3 regions of the Mesorhizobium sp. WSM1343 genome follow, and region 3 is predicted to be linked to each of the others. Evidence: predicted binding sites of a transcription regulator. Region 3 holds the regulator's gene; each other region holds the start of a gene.
The links. Region 3 encodes PhoB, which activates phosphate uptake and scavenging genes when phosphate is short. Its sites were predicted from a motif close to TGTCATNNANCTGTCAT; they were not measured.

Region 1 (5,415 bases), 2.9 Mb from region 3:
AGCAAGGGCAAGCGGCATTCCCGTGTGTCGCAGGCGACGATCGGGAGCAGCAACGGCCGGAGTCGTGGTTTCCGGCAACCACGTCTTAACCACACCAGCAGGTTGTGTGGAGTTGAAGCCTGGCCGTCAACGGTCGATTCATCATGGAAGGCGCAAAAGCCCGGACAACCGCGCAAAAGCGGCAAGCATTTCCGGGGGTAAGGATGCTTCTCAACAAATTCTGGCGCTCGAAGAGCGGCAATTTCACGCTTGTGCTGGGACTGGGTTTGCCGGTCATCCTGACGGCAGTCGCTTTCGCAACCGATGTCTCGACCCTTATGCGGGCCAAGAGCAATTTGCAGAACGCTCTCGATTCGGCAAACCTTGCTTCTTCGCACCTTGGCGATCTCGACATCACCCGCAATGACGCTTTCAACCGCTATTTCCAGGCCAACATCGTCGGTCATGGCGAGCTCGACAATGCGCAGGCGACGTTGACTGTCGACAAGGGCGTCAACTTCGTCAAGACCAAGGCGGTTGCCTCGGCGGACGTCCATCTCAACTTCGCCTTCCTGTTCGGCGACAGCAAGCACATCGTGGTCGATGCCTCGGCGGTCGAATCGAACAACCAGCTCGAAGTCGTGCTGGTGCTGGACAACACCGGCTCGATGGCCGGCGCGCGGATGACGGCGCTGAGGACGGCGACAAAATCGTTGCTCGACACGCTCGAAGCGGCGAAATCGCCAACGCGCAAGATCCGCGCCTCGCTGGTTCCTTTCGTGACGGCCGTCAACGTCAATGGCGACGGCTTCGACCCGTCCTGGATCGACATGGACGGCAAGTCCTCAACCAACGGCGTCAATTTTCCCGTCATCGACGGCAAGCGGCCGAACCACATGGCGCTTTTCAAACAGCTCAAGAAGACCGGATGGGCCGATGCCGGATGGAATGGCACCGGATGGAAAGGTTGCGTCGAGGCGCGGCCAGGCGCTTACAATATCTCCGACACGCCACCCGACCCGGCCAAGCCCGACACGCTGTTCGTGCCCTACTTTGCGCCGGATGATCCCGAAGACGCCCAGAAGCCGTCTGGCTCCTATGGCAATTCGGATAAATACTACAACAACTCCTATCTCAACGATGTCAGCGACAAAACCAGGCTTGCCCAGTCGGGCATCAACATTCTGGGCATCGATCTCAGCAACCTGCTCGGCAATCTCATCGAACTTCTGTCGCCCGATGACAGGGATGCCAGGGAAAAGATCGCCAAATATGTTGCGCCCGCCAAGGAACTCATCACCGAGATCGGCTCTCCCGTCACTGTCGGCCCCAACCGTGCGTGTCCGACCCCGGTGGTCCCCCTGACCGACGACTTCGACAAGCTGCGCAAGGCGGCCAGTCAGATGACCGAGTGGAATGGCTCGGGTACCAATGTCTCCGAGGGCCTGTCATGGGGTATGCGTGTGCTGTCGCCCGCCGCGCCCTACACCGACGGAGCGCCGTGGAAGACGCCCGGCATCAGCAAGATCGTGCTGTTGCTCACCGACGGCGAGAACGTCGTCTATGGCGCCAGCGAACAAGAACCGACAAAGTCGGATTACACATCCTATGGCTATCTGGCTGGCGGCCGCTTCGGATCGGACAACCAGACGACCGCTGCGCGCAATGTCGACGGCTGGACCAAAAACGTTTGCACGCAATTGAAGAACGAGGGCGTGCAGATCTACACCATGGTGCTGCAATCCGACACCGCAGCCAACCGTGCGCTTTACAGCGCCTGCGCCTCGGATCCGAGCAACTATTATGCCGTCAACGATCCGACCAAACTGCCGAACGTGTTCCTTCAGATCGCCAACAACTTCACGAAGCTGCAATTGACCAACTGAACACGCGAACCGAGACGGACCAGCAGGCTCTGAGGAAATCGCTGGCCTCAACTCGTATGCGCGGCGACAATCTTGTCGACCGTTTCGGGGAAGAAGTCGGGCGCTGCGTGGCGTTTGCCGAACATCATATCGTACTGCAGCAGGCGGAAATCGCGGATCGCCGGATCGATCTCCTTCTGCCGCGCCCAATCGGGCGTGGCCTCGCCAGCCGGCGTCAGCAGCAAATTGCGGTCGACGACACGGTAGTGTTCGCTCATCTCGCCCAGGAAGCCGGTGTAGTAGGGATGGCTGATGCCGGCCGTCTTCAGGATATGATAGGGCAGGAAGGCCGGGCTGACAGCGCCCATGTGCTCAGCCGGCCCGGTGCGGTTCGACCAGATGACCAGCGGCGTCTCATGATGCTCGAGGGCAGCCTCGGGCGACGCTTCCTTGCGCGGCGCGACATTGTCCTTCAGGAAGCCGGTTTCGACATAGACCGGCCCGAGCGGCGGCAGATGGTCGCCGAAGAAGGCGATCACGGTTGGGCGGGAGCGTGTCTTTGCCCATTCGACGAGGCGTTCGAGACCGCGATCGGCATCGGCTGAGCCTTCGGCGTAGCTGAGCAGCGATTCGCGCGCCCACTGGCTGATCGGCGCCTGCACCCTGTGCGTGGGACTGTAATAGCGGTTCGGTTCGTAGGGACCGTGGTTTTGCAGGCTGACCGCAAAGAAGAATACCGGCTCTTCGCTGGCGTCGGCCTCGCTGATGATCTCGTCGGTCATCGCGGCATCCGATGCCAGTGGCCCGCGCTTTTGCATTGGCGGCAGCGTCTCTTCCGACTTGAAATCGTTGAAGCCGAAATCGGCGTAGACCGCGCCACGGTTCCAGAACCAGTTGGTGCCCGGATGGATGGCGCGCGCCCGATAACCCTGGCTCTTGAGGAAGGTTGCCAGCGACGGCGTCGGCGTGCGCACATATTGCTGGTAGGGGATGCTGCCGGCCGGCAGGAACGCGTTGGAGAAGCCGGTCAGCGCCTCGAACTCGATATTGGCGGTCATGCCGCCGAACTCCGGCGAGAACATCGAGCCGGAGCGCAGCGCCCGCACATTGGGGATCGGATCGGGCGTGATGGTGACGCCGGGCAGCTTGGTCGGGTCCCAGAAGGACTCGCTCATGACGATGATGATGTCAGGCTTCTCGGCCGGCACCGAGGCGGTCACATCGGGCCTGGCGATCGCCGCGATCGCCTTGTCGGAATAGCCCGGCGGCGCAGAGACATGCGCCATCGGCACATTGAGCGCAAAGGCCAGCGCAAAACCGTTGGAGGCATAGTTTTCCTTCTGGTCCCACATGATCGGGATGATCTGCAACCGGTCCCTGGTCCAGGAGAACGTGGCATAGTCCATGATCGAAACGAAGAAGGCGAGCAGCGGCACTGCCAGCGTCAGCCGCGCAAGGCGTCCCTTGCGGCTGAGTGCGGGAACCTTGCGGCGCCACATCCGCCAGCCATAGACGAGCAGCGACAGGCCGGCGACGATGCCGACGACCATGGCGAGCGCGGTCATCGGCCGGTCGCGCACCAAAAGCGGCAACAGCGCAAAGATCTGGCGGGCATAGAGGAAATCGGTCGGATAGAGCGGATCGCCGAGATAATGCGACTTCTGGTGGCCGACGAAGGCAAGCGATAGCGTCAGCGGCGCGACGATCATCAGGCTCTGATGGCTGCGGCCCAGCACCGCATCGAGGCCGATCAGGATCAGCGCGAACACGACGATGGTGGTCCAGCCCGGCTTGAGCGGCTGCAGGAAGAAGGAGACCGTGCCGGCAAAGTCGCCGCGCACGATCAGTTCGATGGCAAACACCAGGACGGCGGCGATCGCCAGGCTGATCAGCCCATAGCGCACGACCGGCCATCTCCTGCCCGGCAGATAGCCGGTGGAGGGGTCGTCTTCCAGGAACTGTGGCGCGGCCTTGCCGGCGCGTTTGTAACTCTTTGCCACTTTAACTTCCCCACCCAGCGACAAGCACGTCACTCGATTGTCATGGAATTGTCACGCAAAGCTAGCGCCTGTGGCCAAAATAAGAAGAGCCAGCAAACGAATCGTGAGCGGTTTTCATCAGGAGTGATCGCCAAAAAGCCTTTCGGAACAGGCACTCGGCGGATGAAGCTGCCGTCGAGCAGGGTCGAACCGGGCTTGACTTGGCGGCCTGCCTTGCGTCACAGGCAAGAAAAACTCGTCTATCAGGCAAGCAAAACCAGCCCTTGGGAGCCCGCGCATGGCCGTTGCATTCACCTTTCCTGGACAAGGCAGCCAGGCAGTCGGCATGGGCAAGGATCTCGCCGAGGCCTTTCCCGAGGCGCGCAGAATTTTCCAGGAAGTCGACGACGCGCTCGGCGAAAACCTGTCGAAGCTGATCTGGGAAGGGCCGGAAGAGACGTTGATGCTGACCGCCAACGCGCAGCCGGCGCTGATGGCGGTGTCGCTGGCCGCGATCCGGGCGCTGGAATCGCGCGGCTTCTCGCTGAAAGGCAAGATCGCCTATGTCGCCGGTCATTCGCTGGGCGAATATTCGGCGCTCGCGGCCGCTGGCTTCGTTTCGGTTGCCGATGCCGCCAGGCTGCTGCGCATCCGCGGCAATGCCATGCAGGCGGCGGTGCCGGCCGGCGAGGGCGCCATGGCGGCGATCATCGGATTGGAACAGGCCGATGTCGAAGCAGCCTGCGCCGAGGCTGCCAAAGGCTCCGTCTGCCAGATCGCCAACGACAATGGCGGCGGCCAACTGGTCATTTCCGGCGCCAGGGCCGCGGTCGAACTGGCGGCGAAACTGTGCACTGAGAAAGGCGCCAAGCGCGCACTGATGCTGCAGGTGTCCGCGCCCTTCCATTCGGCGCTGATGGCGCCGGCCGCGAACGTCATGCGCGACGCACTCGCCGGTGTGACAAAGAATGCGCCGGTCGTTCCCGTCCTCTCCAATGTCACGGTCAGCCCGACCAGCGATCCGGACGAGATCGCCCGCCGCCTGGTCGAGCAGATAACCGGCCGCGTACGCTGGCGCGAGACCGTGGAGTGGTTCGGCGCAAATGGCGTCACCACGCTTTATGAGATTGGCGCCGGCAAGGTGCTTTCGGGATTGGCGCGGCGCATCAACCGCGACATCGCCACTGCGTCGGTCGGCTCGGCGGCTGAGGTCGAGGCGACGCTAGCAGCGCTTGCATAAAGCCCCATTTGATCCCATTCCCTGCAAAGGGGTGTTCTCTTCTCAATCAGGAGACAAAAATGTTCGAATTGACTGGCCGCAAGGCGCTCGTCACCGGCGCATCGGGAGGCATCGGCGAGGCGATCGCCCGGATGCTGCATGCGCAAGGCGCGATCGTCGGCCTGCATGGCACCCGCATCGAGAAATTGGACGCGCTGGCTAGCGAGCTTGGCGACCGGGTCAAGCTGTTCCCGGCCAATTTGTCCAACCGTGACGACGTCAAGGCGCTCGGCCAGAAAGCCGAGGCCGATCTCGAAGGCGTCGACATCCTGGTCAACAACGCCGGCATCACCAAGGACGGGCTGTTCGTGCG
Region 2 (5,415 bases), 820 kb from region 3:
GACAACTACATCGTCGCCAACCCGCTGAAGACGCCGGCCCACATCGTGCCCGAATGGTACTTCCTGCCGTTCTACGCGATCCTGCGCGCCATCACCTTCAATGTCGGGCCGATCAACTCCAAGCTCGGCGGCGTGCTATGCATGTTCGGCGCCATCGTCATGTTGTTTCTGGTGCCGTGGCTCGACACTTCGAAGGTGCGCTCGGCGGTTTACCGCCCTTGGTACAAGCTGTTCTTCTGGCTGTTCGTGGCCGATGCCATCCTGCTTGGCTGGCTGGGCTCGCAGCCGGCGGAAGGCAGCTATGTGTTCATGGCGCAGATGGCGACATTGTTCTACTTCGCCTTCTTCCTGATCGCGCTGCCGGTGCTCGGCCTGATTGAGACGCCGCGACGGGTGCCGAACTCGATCACCGAGGCGGTGCTCGAGAAGAACAAGGGCGGCAGCGGACATCCGGCGGGCGCTACGGCGGCTCCGGAAACCAAAGGCTGAGCGGTAGAGAATCTAAGGGGATTTGGCATGAAAAAGATTCTCACCTCGCTGGCGCTGATCGGCCTTGTGGCCGTCGCCGCTGGGGCCGCGGGCACTCGGGCGATCGCCGCCGAAGAGGCACACAATGTGGCCAATCCGACGCATTTCCCGATCGACGAGCCGAAGGAAATGGACTGGAGTTTCACTGGCCCATTCGGCACCTATGACAAGGCGCAGCTGCAGCGCGGCCTCAAGGTCTACAAGGAAGTCTGCTCGGCCTGCCATTCGATGAACCTGGTGGCGTTCCGCACGCTGTCGGACCTCGGCTATTCCGATGCGCAGATCAAGACGCTGTCGGCCGAGTACACCATCCACGACGGTCCCAACGATGCCGGCGACATGTTCGACCGTCCCGGCAAGCCGTCCGACCACTTCCCGCCGCCCTTCGCCAATGAGGAAGCCGCCGCTGCCTCCAATGGCGGTGCTGCTCCGCCAGACATGTCCCTGCTGGCCAAGGCTCGCGGTGTCGAACGCGGTTTTCCGCAGTTCGTCTTCGATATCTTTACTCAGTACGACGCGGGCGGCCCCGACTATATCCACTCGCTGCTGACCGGCTACGACCAGACGCCGCCGGCCGGCATGGTCATCCCGGAAGGCACCCACTACAATCCGTACTTCATGTCCGGCGTGTCGCTGAAGATGCCCAAGCCGCTCTCCGATGGTCAGGTGACCTATGATGACGGAGCGCCGCAGACCATCGACCAGTATTCCCGCGACGTCTCCGCCTTCCTGGCATGGGCGGCCGAGCCGCATATGGAAGACCGCAAGAAGACCGGTTTTCGCGTTCTGGTGTTCCTGCTTTTGTTCGGCGCGCTGGTCTATCTCACCAAGCGCAAGGTGTGGGAAGGCGTGGCGCATTAAGCCACACGATCAAGTGATCACGAAGGGCGCCGAGAGGCGCCCTTTTGCATTTCCAGAAGCCGGCCATGTCACATGGCCGTCACCGCATCCGGCGATCCTGTGCTGCTCTCATCAAAGGATCGCACCCATGAAAAGATACGCATCGCTCGCGGCAGGCCTGTTGCTGCTCATCGTCGGCTCGGCCGCGCAAGCGGAAGACGCCCAGCCTTTCGTCACCAACAAGGATGTCGACCTGACGATGATCCTGCCGCCGCCGCCGGCAAACGATTCGGCGCAGACCAAGGCCGAACTCGGCGAGGTGCTGATGCTGCAGGTGACACGCACGCCCGAGATGGTAGCCAGCGCCGTCGCCGATGCCGACGAGAATGTCTGGCGCTTCGCCAACGTCATGGGGCCGAAATTCAACAAGGAAACGCTGCCCAAATTCAGCGCCTTCTTCGACCGCGTCGTGGCCACCGAAGGCGCCGTCGTCGATCCGGCCAAGGATATCTGGAAGCGCCCGCGTCCGCACCAGCTCAGCGACCTCGTCAAGCCGGCGGTCAAGCTGTCGAGTTCGGGTTCCTGGCCGTCCGGCCACGCCACCGTCGGCACCATGATGGGCATCATCCTGTCCGATATGGTTCCGGAAAAGCGCGCCGAGATCATGGCGCGTGCGGCCGAATACGCCCACAACCGCGAGGTCGGCGGCATCCACTATGCGTCCGACGTCGAGATGGGCAGGATTTCCGGCAGCGTCATCGCCGCGGTCCTGCTCAACCGGGACGACTTCAAGGCCGAATATGAAGTGGCCAGGGCCGAGCTTCGTTCGGATCTCGGCATGTAATCTTCGTCAATCGGATCAGACCAGAAAGGGGCGCTTCGGCGTCCCTTTTTGCTCATGGCCATGTCCGAAGGGCGGTTCGAAAAATAGTCCGTTGGCACGCCGACAACAGGTTGATATTCGATGCATCGAACGGTGGCGAGAAACTTGTCCCGCCATGGCCTTTGGAATTCGATGATGCGGCTCAGCGACTGTCACAACTTTTCCGATTTCCGCCGCATGGCGCAGCAGCGGCTGCCGGGACCGATCTTCAACTACATCGACGGCGCGGCGGACGACGAGGTCACCTATCGCCGCAACACCGAAAGCTTCGAGACCTGCGACCTCGTTCCCAACGTGCTGCGCGGGGTGAGCGTGGTCGACATGTCGGTGACGGTCATGGGCCAGAAGCTGGCGATGCCGTTCTATTGCTCGCCGACCGCCTTGCAGCGCCTGTTCCATCACCAGGGCGAGCGCGCGGTCGCCAAGGCCGCCGCCAAATACGGCACGATGTTCGGCGTGTCGTCGCTGGGCACTGTCAGCCTCGAGGAGGCGCGCAGCATCAGCAGCGGCCCGCAGGTCTACCAGTTCTATTTCCATCGGGATCGCGGTCTTAACCGGGCGATGATGCAGCGCGCAAAGGCGGTCGGCGTCGAGGTGATGATGCTGACCGTCGACAGCATCACCGGGGGAAACCGCGAGCGCGACAAACGAACCGGCTTTGCCATTCCCTTCAAGCTCAACCTTACCGGAATGGCGCAGTTCGCGCTCAAGCCGGCCTGGGCGATCAACTATTTCATCCATGAGGGCTTCAAGCTGCCGCAGCTCGACGAGCATGTCGACATGGGCGGCGGCACGATGTCGATCAGCCGTTACTTCACCGAGATGCTCGATCCGTCGATGACATGGGACGATGTCGCCGAGATGGTCAAGCTCTGGTCCGGTCCGTTCTGCCTCAAGGGCGTCATGTCGGTGGAGGATGCCAAACGCGCTGTCGACATCGGCTGCAGCGGCATCGTGCTGTCGAACCATGGCGGGCGGCAGCTGGATGGCTCGCGGGCGGCGTTCGACCAGCTTGCCGAGATCGTCGATGCCGTTGGCGACAGGATCGACGTCATCATGGATGGCGGTGTGCAGCGCGGCACACACGTGCTGAAAGCGCTGTCGCTCGGCGCCAAGGCCGTCGGCGTCGGCCGCTACTATCTGTTTCCGCTCGCGGCGGCCGGCCAGCCCGGCGTGGAACGGGCGCTCGAACAGATGCGGGTCGAGATCGAACGCGGCATGAAGCTGATGGGCTGCAGCTCGATCGAACAATTGTCGCGCAACAACCTCCGTTTCAGGTAATCTCGCCCCATGAAATCCTCGCTCGAAGACACGCTGCTTGCCGCGATCCGCACCATTCCGGACTATCCCAAGCCCGGCATCCTGTTTCGCGACATCACCACGCTGCTTGGCAATGCGCGCGCCTTCCGCCGCGCCATCGACGAACTGGTGCATCCCTATGCCGGCCAGAAGATCGACAAGATCGCCGGCATCGAGGCGCGCGGCTTTATCCTTGGTGGCGCCGTCGCCCATCAGCTCTCGGCCGGTTTCGTGCCGATCCGCAAGAAGGGCAAGCTGCCCTACGAGACGGTGCGCGTCGCCTACAGCCTGGAATACGGGCTGGACGAAATGGAGATGCACAAGGACGGTGTTGCTCCGGGCGAGAAAGTGATCCTGGTCGACGATCTGATCGCCACCGGCGGCACGGCTGAAGCGGCGGTCAAGCTGCTGCGCCAGATAGGTGCCGACATCCTCGCCGCCTGTTTCGTCATCGACCTGCCGGACCTCGGCGGCCGTGCCAAGCTGGAGGCGCTTGGCGTGCCGGTGCGGACGCTGATTGGGTTCGAGGGGCATTGAGGGGCAGTTCTTCCTTCTCCCCTTGTGGGAGAAGGTGGATCGGCGCGCAGCGCCGAGACGGTTGAGGGGTGGGTGACGGAGTGCCGTCGGCGCCAAGCTGGAGCACCCCTCATCCGACCGAGCTTCGCTCGGCCACCTTCTCCCACAGGGGGAGAAGGAAGAAACCTACTCCACCTTCACCAGCACGGCGCTTTCGAACTCGAGCACCTTGGCGCCGGTCGAATCGAAAGCTTCCGAACGCAGCGCCAGCAGCCGCCAGCCGGGGCGTGAGGCAATCGGGCGGTGCGACAGCGCGGTGCGCGTGAAGGTGATGGTTTGCCCGGCATAGACCGGCTTGAGCCATTTCAGGTTCTTGAAGCCAGGCGAGGGGCCGAATTCCGGCACCGGACCGGGGCCGCTCCACGCAGCGATCTCGGCGTCCATGCGGTTTTCGAGATTGAGTTTCATCCAGGTGGCGGCGGTGTGCCAGCCGGATGCGCAGAGCCCGCCGAGCACGCTTTTCTTCGCGGCCTCCTCGTCGGTATGGAAGATCTGCGGGTCGTATTTGCGGGCGAAGGCCTTGATCGCCTCGGGCTCGAATGTGTGCGAGCCGAGCGTCACCGTGGTGCCGATACGAAAGAACTCGTCCAGTGTCATGCTTGGCTCCCCGCGGCATCGCGCGTGAGGAACATGACGGAGTTCTCGAGCTCGAAGACGCTTTCGCCGCGCTGGTTGAACAGTTCGCTGCGCATTGTAACGAAGCCGAGTTGCGGCTTCGATTTGGACAGGCGCTTGGCAACGACCACCAGGGTGCCGGTCAGTTGATCGCCGGCCAGGACCGGCTTCTTCCATTTGACCTGATCGACGCCGGGCGCGCCCTGGCAGGTCGAGTCCAACAGGAAGGCATCGCACAGCATGCGCATGAACATGGCGCAGGTGTGCCAGCCCGACGCCGCCAGCCCACCGAGGATGCTGGCCTTGCCGGCTTCCTCGTCGAGATGCATCGGCTGCGGGTCGAATTCTCCGGCGAATTCGACGATCTCAGCGGCACTCACGAGCTTCGAGCCGAGGTCGATCGATGCACCCTCGATGAAGTCCTCATAGGCCCATGTTTTTATCTCTGCGGTCATGGTCTGGAATCCGGCTTGTCGACCCACGATCCCCAGGATCGGGGTTTCCGGATGCAGGCCGGCGTTCATTTGGTCAAGCGATTTCTACTGCGCCAGCCTGTGGCAGCCGATCGACAGGCCCACTCAGAGCCAGCCGCGGCGGCGGAAATACCAGAAGGGCAGGATCGCCGACAGCACCATCATGGCGATGGCGAAGGGATAGCCAAGTTCCCATTTCAA
Region 3 (5,415 bases):
GGGTGCGGTTGGTGATGAAGGTCATGACCAGCCCGACGGCGACCGCCATCAGCACCGGTATGGCGATACCGTGGGCGATGAACAGGCCGCCTTCGGGAACGGTGATGTTGTTGGCGGCCGCATATCTGTTCACGATGCCGATCGGCCAGGGGTAGGAGTTGGCGAGCCAGACCGCACCCATGATGGCGCCGCAGGTGACGACACCGAGCAGCGCCTCGGCCCAGATCGGACGTAGCGGAAAACGGAAACGCTTGCGCTGCACCCGCCCGTTGAACAGCCCAAACACCACGGCGAGGCAGGCGACGATCCCGACAACCCAGCTCCAGGTTGCGCCGATCGATCCCGCCGGCCCGCCGCCCATCAGCTGAAAGGTGGCGTTAAGCGGCGCCACGGTCTGGCCTGATGTGACCCACCAGGCAGCACCGCGCCAGACCAGCAGGCCGCCCAGCGTCACGATAAAGGCGGGCACTTCGAGATAGGCGATGACGAAGCCTTGAAAGGCGCCGATCAACAGGCCGAGCGCCAGGCCGATGACCAGCGCCAGGACCCAGATCCACGGATTGCCGAGTTCGAGCCCGACAAAACGCACCAGGAAATGCACCTGGGCAAATCCCATCACCATGCCGATCAGGCCCTCGGCGGAACCGACCGACAGGTCGATGTTGCGCATGACGATGACCAGCACCATGCCGCAGGCCATGATGGCGACCGCGGATGTCTGCACCGACAGGTTCCACAGATTGCGCGGCGTGAGAAAGGTGCGGCTGTCGAAATCGAGCGGATTGACGCCGAGGCGCAGGCTTGAAATGACATGCAGCCCAATCCAGATGACCAGCAGCGCGCCGATCATGCCGAGCATCCGGGTGTCGATCTCGGTCGCCTTCAGGAACCGGGCGACGGCGCCGAGTTCCGACGCGCGCGCCGTATCGGCCTGCGGGTTGGACGTCGTGTCGGTCATGATTTCCTCCCACCGGCTGGCCGTCTGACGCGCATGCCGGAGCCCAGCCTAGAAGCTATCCGCATGATGCGGAAACACAATTCTTTGAGAAAACGCCGCGGCTTTTGGGCCGCGGCGTTCAGATATTTCGAAGTGGTCCGGATCAGTTACAGGCCGCGACGGTGCCGGCAGCGACACCCGCGCAGACTTCGTCCTTCTTGATCCAGCCAGCGTCGATGACGACGTTGAGATTGTCCTTGGTGATGGCAACCGGAGTCAGGAACAGCGACTTGACGGTGTTGCCGCCCGGCGTCGTGAAGTCCTTGGCGCCGGCGATGTCGCTCGTCTTCTTGCCGTCGGCCAGTTGCGAGGCGATCTCGGCGGCATTCTTGCCGAGCTCGCGCGCGTCCTTCCACACCGACACGGTTTGCGTGCCCAGGGCGATGCGGTTCAGCGCGGCGTGGTCGCCGTCCTGCCCCGAGACCGGCACGGTGCCGGCCAAGCCTTGAGCCGTCAGCGCCGCGACGACGCCACCGGCAGTGCCGTCATTGGCCGCGACCACCGCGTCGACCTTGTTGTCGTTGGCGGTCAGGAACTGTTCCATGTTCTTCTGGGCGTTGGCGGGCAGCCAGCCATCCGTGTAGGCTTCGCCGACATTCTTGATCTTGCCGCTGTCGATGGCTTCCTTGAGCACTTCCATCGAGCCCGAGAACAGGAAGTCGGCATTGGGATCGGCACCGGAGCCCTTGATGAAGACGTAGTTGCCTTCCGGCTTGACCTTGAACACTTCGCGGGCCTGCATGCGGCCGACTTCCTTGTTGTCGAAGGTCAGATAGAAAACATCCTTGTTCTCGATCAACCGGTCATAGCCGACGACCGGAATGCCTTCGTCCAGGGCTTTCTGCACGGCCGGGCCGATGGCCGAAGCATCCTGCGCCAGGATGATCAGGGAATTGGCGCCCTGCGAGATCAGGCTTTCGACGTCCGTAAGCTGCTTGCCGGGATTGGACTGCGCATCGGCGGAGATGTACTTGTCGCCGGCGGCCTCGATCGCCGTCTTCATGGCGGCCTCGTCGGTCTTCCAGCGTTCCTCCTGGAAGTTGGACCACGAAACGCCGACGACTTTGTCCTTCGCCTGCGCGACAGACGCGAGCGTCAGCGACATGGCGGCACCCGCCAGGATGGCGGCTGTGAATCTTTTCATATTATCCTCCCTGCGCCGCGTATGGCGCGACCAAACTGGCCCGAAGGCCGGCACAAAGGCCCTATTTTTTCGAGCCTCGAAAAAATACTGGGCCAACGCCCGAACGCTGTCAACATCGATTCTGATGGATTTTGATGTCGTTTCGAATTTTTTTCGGGCCTCGGAATAAATAAATGACACGGCGCGCGGCTTCTGCCAGTATTTGACCGCGTCACCGACAGCGTTCCAGGGCAGGAAGAACCGCGGCGACCGGGAGGATATGAAAGAGCATGTCGGTCGGAATCCGCCACGACGATTTGCGCCGCCGCAACCGCGCGATGGTGATCGCCGCGGTGCGCCGCGCCGGACAGCCGTCGCGCACCGAGATCGCCGCAACCACAAGCCTCAGCCATTCGACGATCTCGGCGATCTCATCCGACCTGATCGTCGAAGGCATCCTGACCGAAAGCAAGCCGAGCGAGGCCGGCTCGCTCAAACGCGGCCGTCCGCAGGTCGGCCTCAGCCTCAATCCGGAAGCGGCCGCGGTAATGACCGTGGTGCTGTCGCTGAACTTCCTCTCGGTCGCCGTCATCGACTATGCCGGCCAGGTAATATCCGAGGAACAGCGCCGGCTCGACACGCTGACGATGTCGCGCGACTCGCTGATCGGTGAGTGCACGGCAATCGTGCGGCGCCGCCTGGAAGATCCCGACCTGGACGTGCGCAGCATCGCTCGTATCGCGCTGGCCGTCCAGGGCATCACCGACACCCGTGCCCGCGCCATGCTGTGGTCGCCGATCACGCCGCACACCGACATCGCCTTCGCCGACATATTCGAAGAGGAGTTCGGCGTCCCCGCCATTATGGAGAACGACTGCAACATGATGGCGGTGGCGCTGCGCTGGCGCGATCCCGATCGTTACCGCGACGATTTCATCGCTATCCTTTTGTCGCACGGCATCGGCATGGGGCTGGTGCTGAAGGGCGAATTGTTCACCGGCACCCATTCCTCGGGCGGCGAATTCGGCCACATGATTCATCGGCCGAACGGGGCGCTGTGTCGCTGCGGACGGCGCGGCTGCGTCGAAGCCTATGCCGGCAATTATGCCATCTGGCGCAACGCGCGGCAGATGGGCGAGGATGCAGAACCCGTCGCCGATGTCAGCGACGTCGACATGCGCGCCCTGGCTGCCGCCGCCCGCGAGAGGGACGGGCCCGAACGGGAAGCCTATCGCAAGGCCGGCGAAGCGCTCGGCTACGGCCTCGGCAGCCTGTTTGCGCTGATCGATCCGGCGCCGGTCGCCATGGTCGGCGTCAGCGCCGCCGCCTTCGACCTGATCGAGCCGGCATTGCGGCAAGCGATTGCCCAGACCGCCGGCGGCCAGCATTCCAAGTCGATTTCCTTCGACACCGAGCCGAACGAACTGCCGCTGATCCGCGAAGGCTGCGCCATGCGGGCGCTGATCTTCGTCGATCAGGAGATTTTTGCGCCGGGCGTGCAGGCGAGATCCGGTCTCGGCGGCAAGAACGTGGCGTGAGTTCAAACGAGGGAGTTCAGTCCTCGCGAATGGCGTAACCCGCCCCACGGATGGTGCGGATGACATCGGGCATACGGCCGTTGTTGACCGCCTTGCGCAGCCGGCCGACATGCACATCGACCGTGCGTTCGTCGATGTAGATCGTCTCGCCCCAGACATTGTCGAGCAGTTGGCTGCGCGAGAACACGCGGCCTGGATGGCGCATCATGAATTCAAGCAGGCGGAATTCCGTCGGCCCGAGCCGGATCTCGCTCTTCTTGCGATAGACACGGTGCGACTCGCGATCGAGCACGATATCGCCGACCTTGAGCACGCTGGACAGCACTTCCGGCTTGGCCCGGCGCAGCAGCGCCTTGACCCTGGCCATGAACTCCGGCGTCGAGAAAGGCTTGACCAGATAGTCGTCGGCACCGGTCGAGAGGCCGCGCACGCGGTCGCTTTCCTCGCCTCGCGCGGTCAGCATGATGATCGGCAGCCGCTCGGTCTCGGGACGCATCCTTAGCCGGCGGCAGAGTTCGATACCGGAAACCGCAGGCACCATCCAGTCGAGCACCAGAAGGTCTGGAACGTTCTCCTGCAGCCGGATTTCGGCCTCGTCGCCGCGCGTCACCACTTCGACCTGGTAACCTTCGGATTCGAGATTGTAGCGGAGCAGCACGCCTAGCGGCTCCTCATCCTCCACCACCATGATGCGTGGCGCGATCATCGGCTGGTCACCCCTGTCATGCCGCTGGCGCGGACATTGCCGTCTCGTCCTGCTTCGGACGGTTGGCTGGCAACTGCGTGCCGGTCAAAACATAATAGGCATTTTCGGCGATGTTGGTCACGTGGTCGCCGATCCGCTCGAGGTTCTTGGCGCAAAACAACAGGTGCGTGCACGCCGTGATGTTGCGCGGATCTTCCATCATGTAGGTCAGCAGTTCGCGGAACACCGATGTGTATTTGACGTCGATGCGTTCATCATTGTTTCTGAGCGTGGCAAGCGCTGCCGCGTCAGCGGCGGCATACTCGTCGACGACCCCCTGCACCTGGATCAGCACCAGCTGCGCCATTGCGTCGATCGAATGCGAAAGGTCGTGCGGCGTGACGCTCAGCCCGACAGTGCCGACGCGCTTGGCGATGTTCTTGGCAAGGTCGCCGATGCGCTCGAGGTCGCCGGCCATGCGGATCGAACCGACCACCGCACGCAGATCGTTGGCCATCGGCTGGCGCTTGGCGATCAGCGTGATGGCGCGATCGTCCAGCTCGCGCTGGCGTGCATCCATGATGGCGTCGTCGGAAACCACCCGCTGCGCCAGCGCATTGTCCGAATTGAGCAAAGCCCTGGTCGAGCCACCGACCATCGAGCGGGCGAGATCGCCCATGTCGCGGATCAGCTGGCTGATCTGCTCCAGATCCTCATCGAAAGATGCGACGGTATGTTCACCCATGATCTTCGTCCCTCATATGCCAGAGATCAGCCGAACCGGCCGGTGATGTAGTCCTGGGTGCGTTTGTCGTCGGGGGTGGTGAACATCTTGTCGGTGGCGCCCTCCTCGACCAGATAGCCAAGATGGAACATCGCGGTGCGCTGCGACACGCGCGCTGCCTGCTGCATCGAATGGGTGACGATGACGATCGTATAGTTCTGACGCAGTTCGTCGATCAGTTCCTCGACACGAGCGGTAGCGATCGGGTCGAGCGCCGAACACGGTTCGTCCATCAGGATCACCTCGGGTGACACGGCGATGGCGCGTGCAATGCACAGGCGCTGCTGC

Region 1: AC0NIL_RS24115 (LTA synthase family protein) is a predicted target of PhoB. The motif match lies at 3,883-3,899, and genes of this name have one in related genera.
Region 2: AC0NIL_RS11090 (acid phosphatase) is a predicted target of PhoB. The motif match lies at 1,456-1,472, and genes of this name have one in related genera.

What each region holds. Positions count from the first base shown of each region.
Region 1 is NZ_CM148370.1:4,900,939-4,906,353, reverse strand. It holds gene AC0NIL_RS24120 (pilus assembly protein) at 204-1,865, shown strand; gene AC0NIL_RS24115 (LTA synthase family protein) at 1,913-3,868, opposite strand; gene fabD (ACP S-malonyltransferase) at 4,122-5,063, shown strand; gene fabG (3-oxoacyl-[acyl-carrier-protein] reductase) at 5,123-5,415, shown strand, end outside.
Region 2 is NZ_CM148370.1:2,311,304-2,316,718, forward strand. It holds gene AC0NIL_RS11080 (cytochrome b) at 1-489, shown strand, start outside; gene AC0NIL_RS11085 (cytochrome c1) at 517-1,389, shown strand; gene AC0NIL_RS11090 (acid phosphatase) at 1,517-2,212, shown strand; gene AC0NIL_RS11095 (alpha-hydroxy acid oxidase) at 2,387-3,532, shown strand; gene AC0NIL_RS11100 (adenine phosphoribosyltransferase) at 3,542-4,087, shown strand; gene AC0NIL_RS11105 (MaoC family dehydratase) at 4,253-4,723, opposite strand; gene AC0NIL_RS11110 (MaoC family dehydratase) at 4,720-5,196, opposite strand; gene corA (magnesium/cobalt transporter CorA) at 5,320-5,415, opposite strand, start outside.
Region 3 is NZ_CM148370.1:1,489,619-1,495,033, reverse strand. It holds gene AC0NIL_RS07220 (sugar ABC transporter permease) at 1-958, opposite strand, end outside; gene xylF (D-xylose ABC transporter substrate-binding protein) at 1,101-2,141, opposite strand; gene AC0NIL_RS07210 (ROK family protein) at 2,411-3,658, shown strand; gene phoB (phosphate regulon transcriptional regulator PhoB) at 3,675-4,364, opposite strand; gene phoU (phosphate signaling complex protein PhoU) at 4,381-5,088, opposite strand; gene pstB (phosphate ABC transporter ATP-binding protein PstB) at 5,115-5,415, opposite strand, start outside.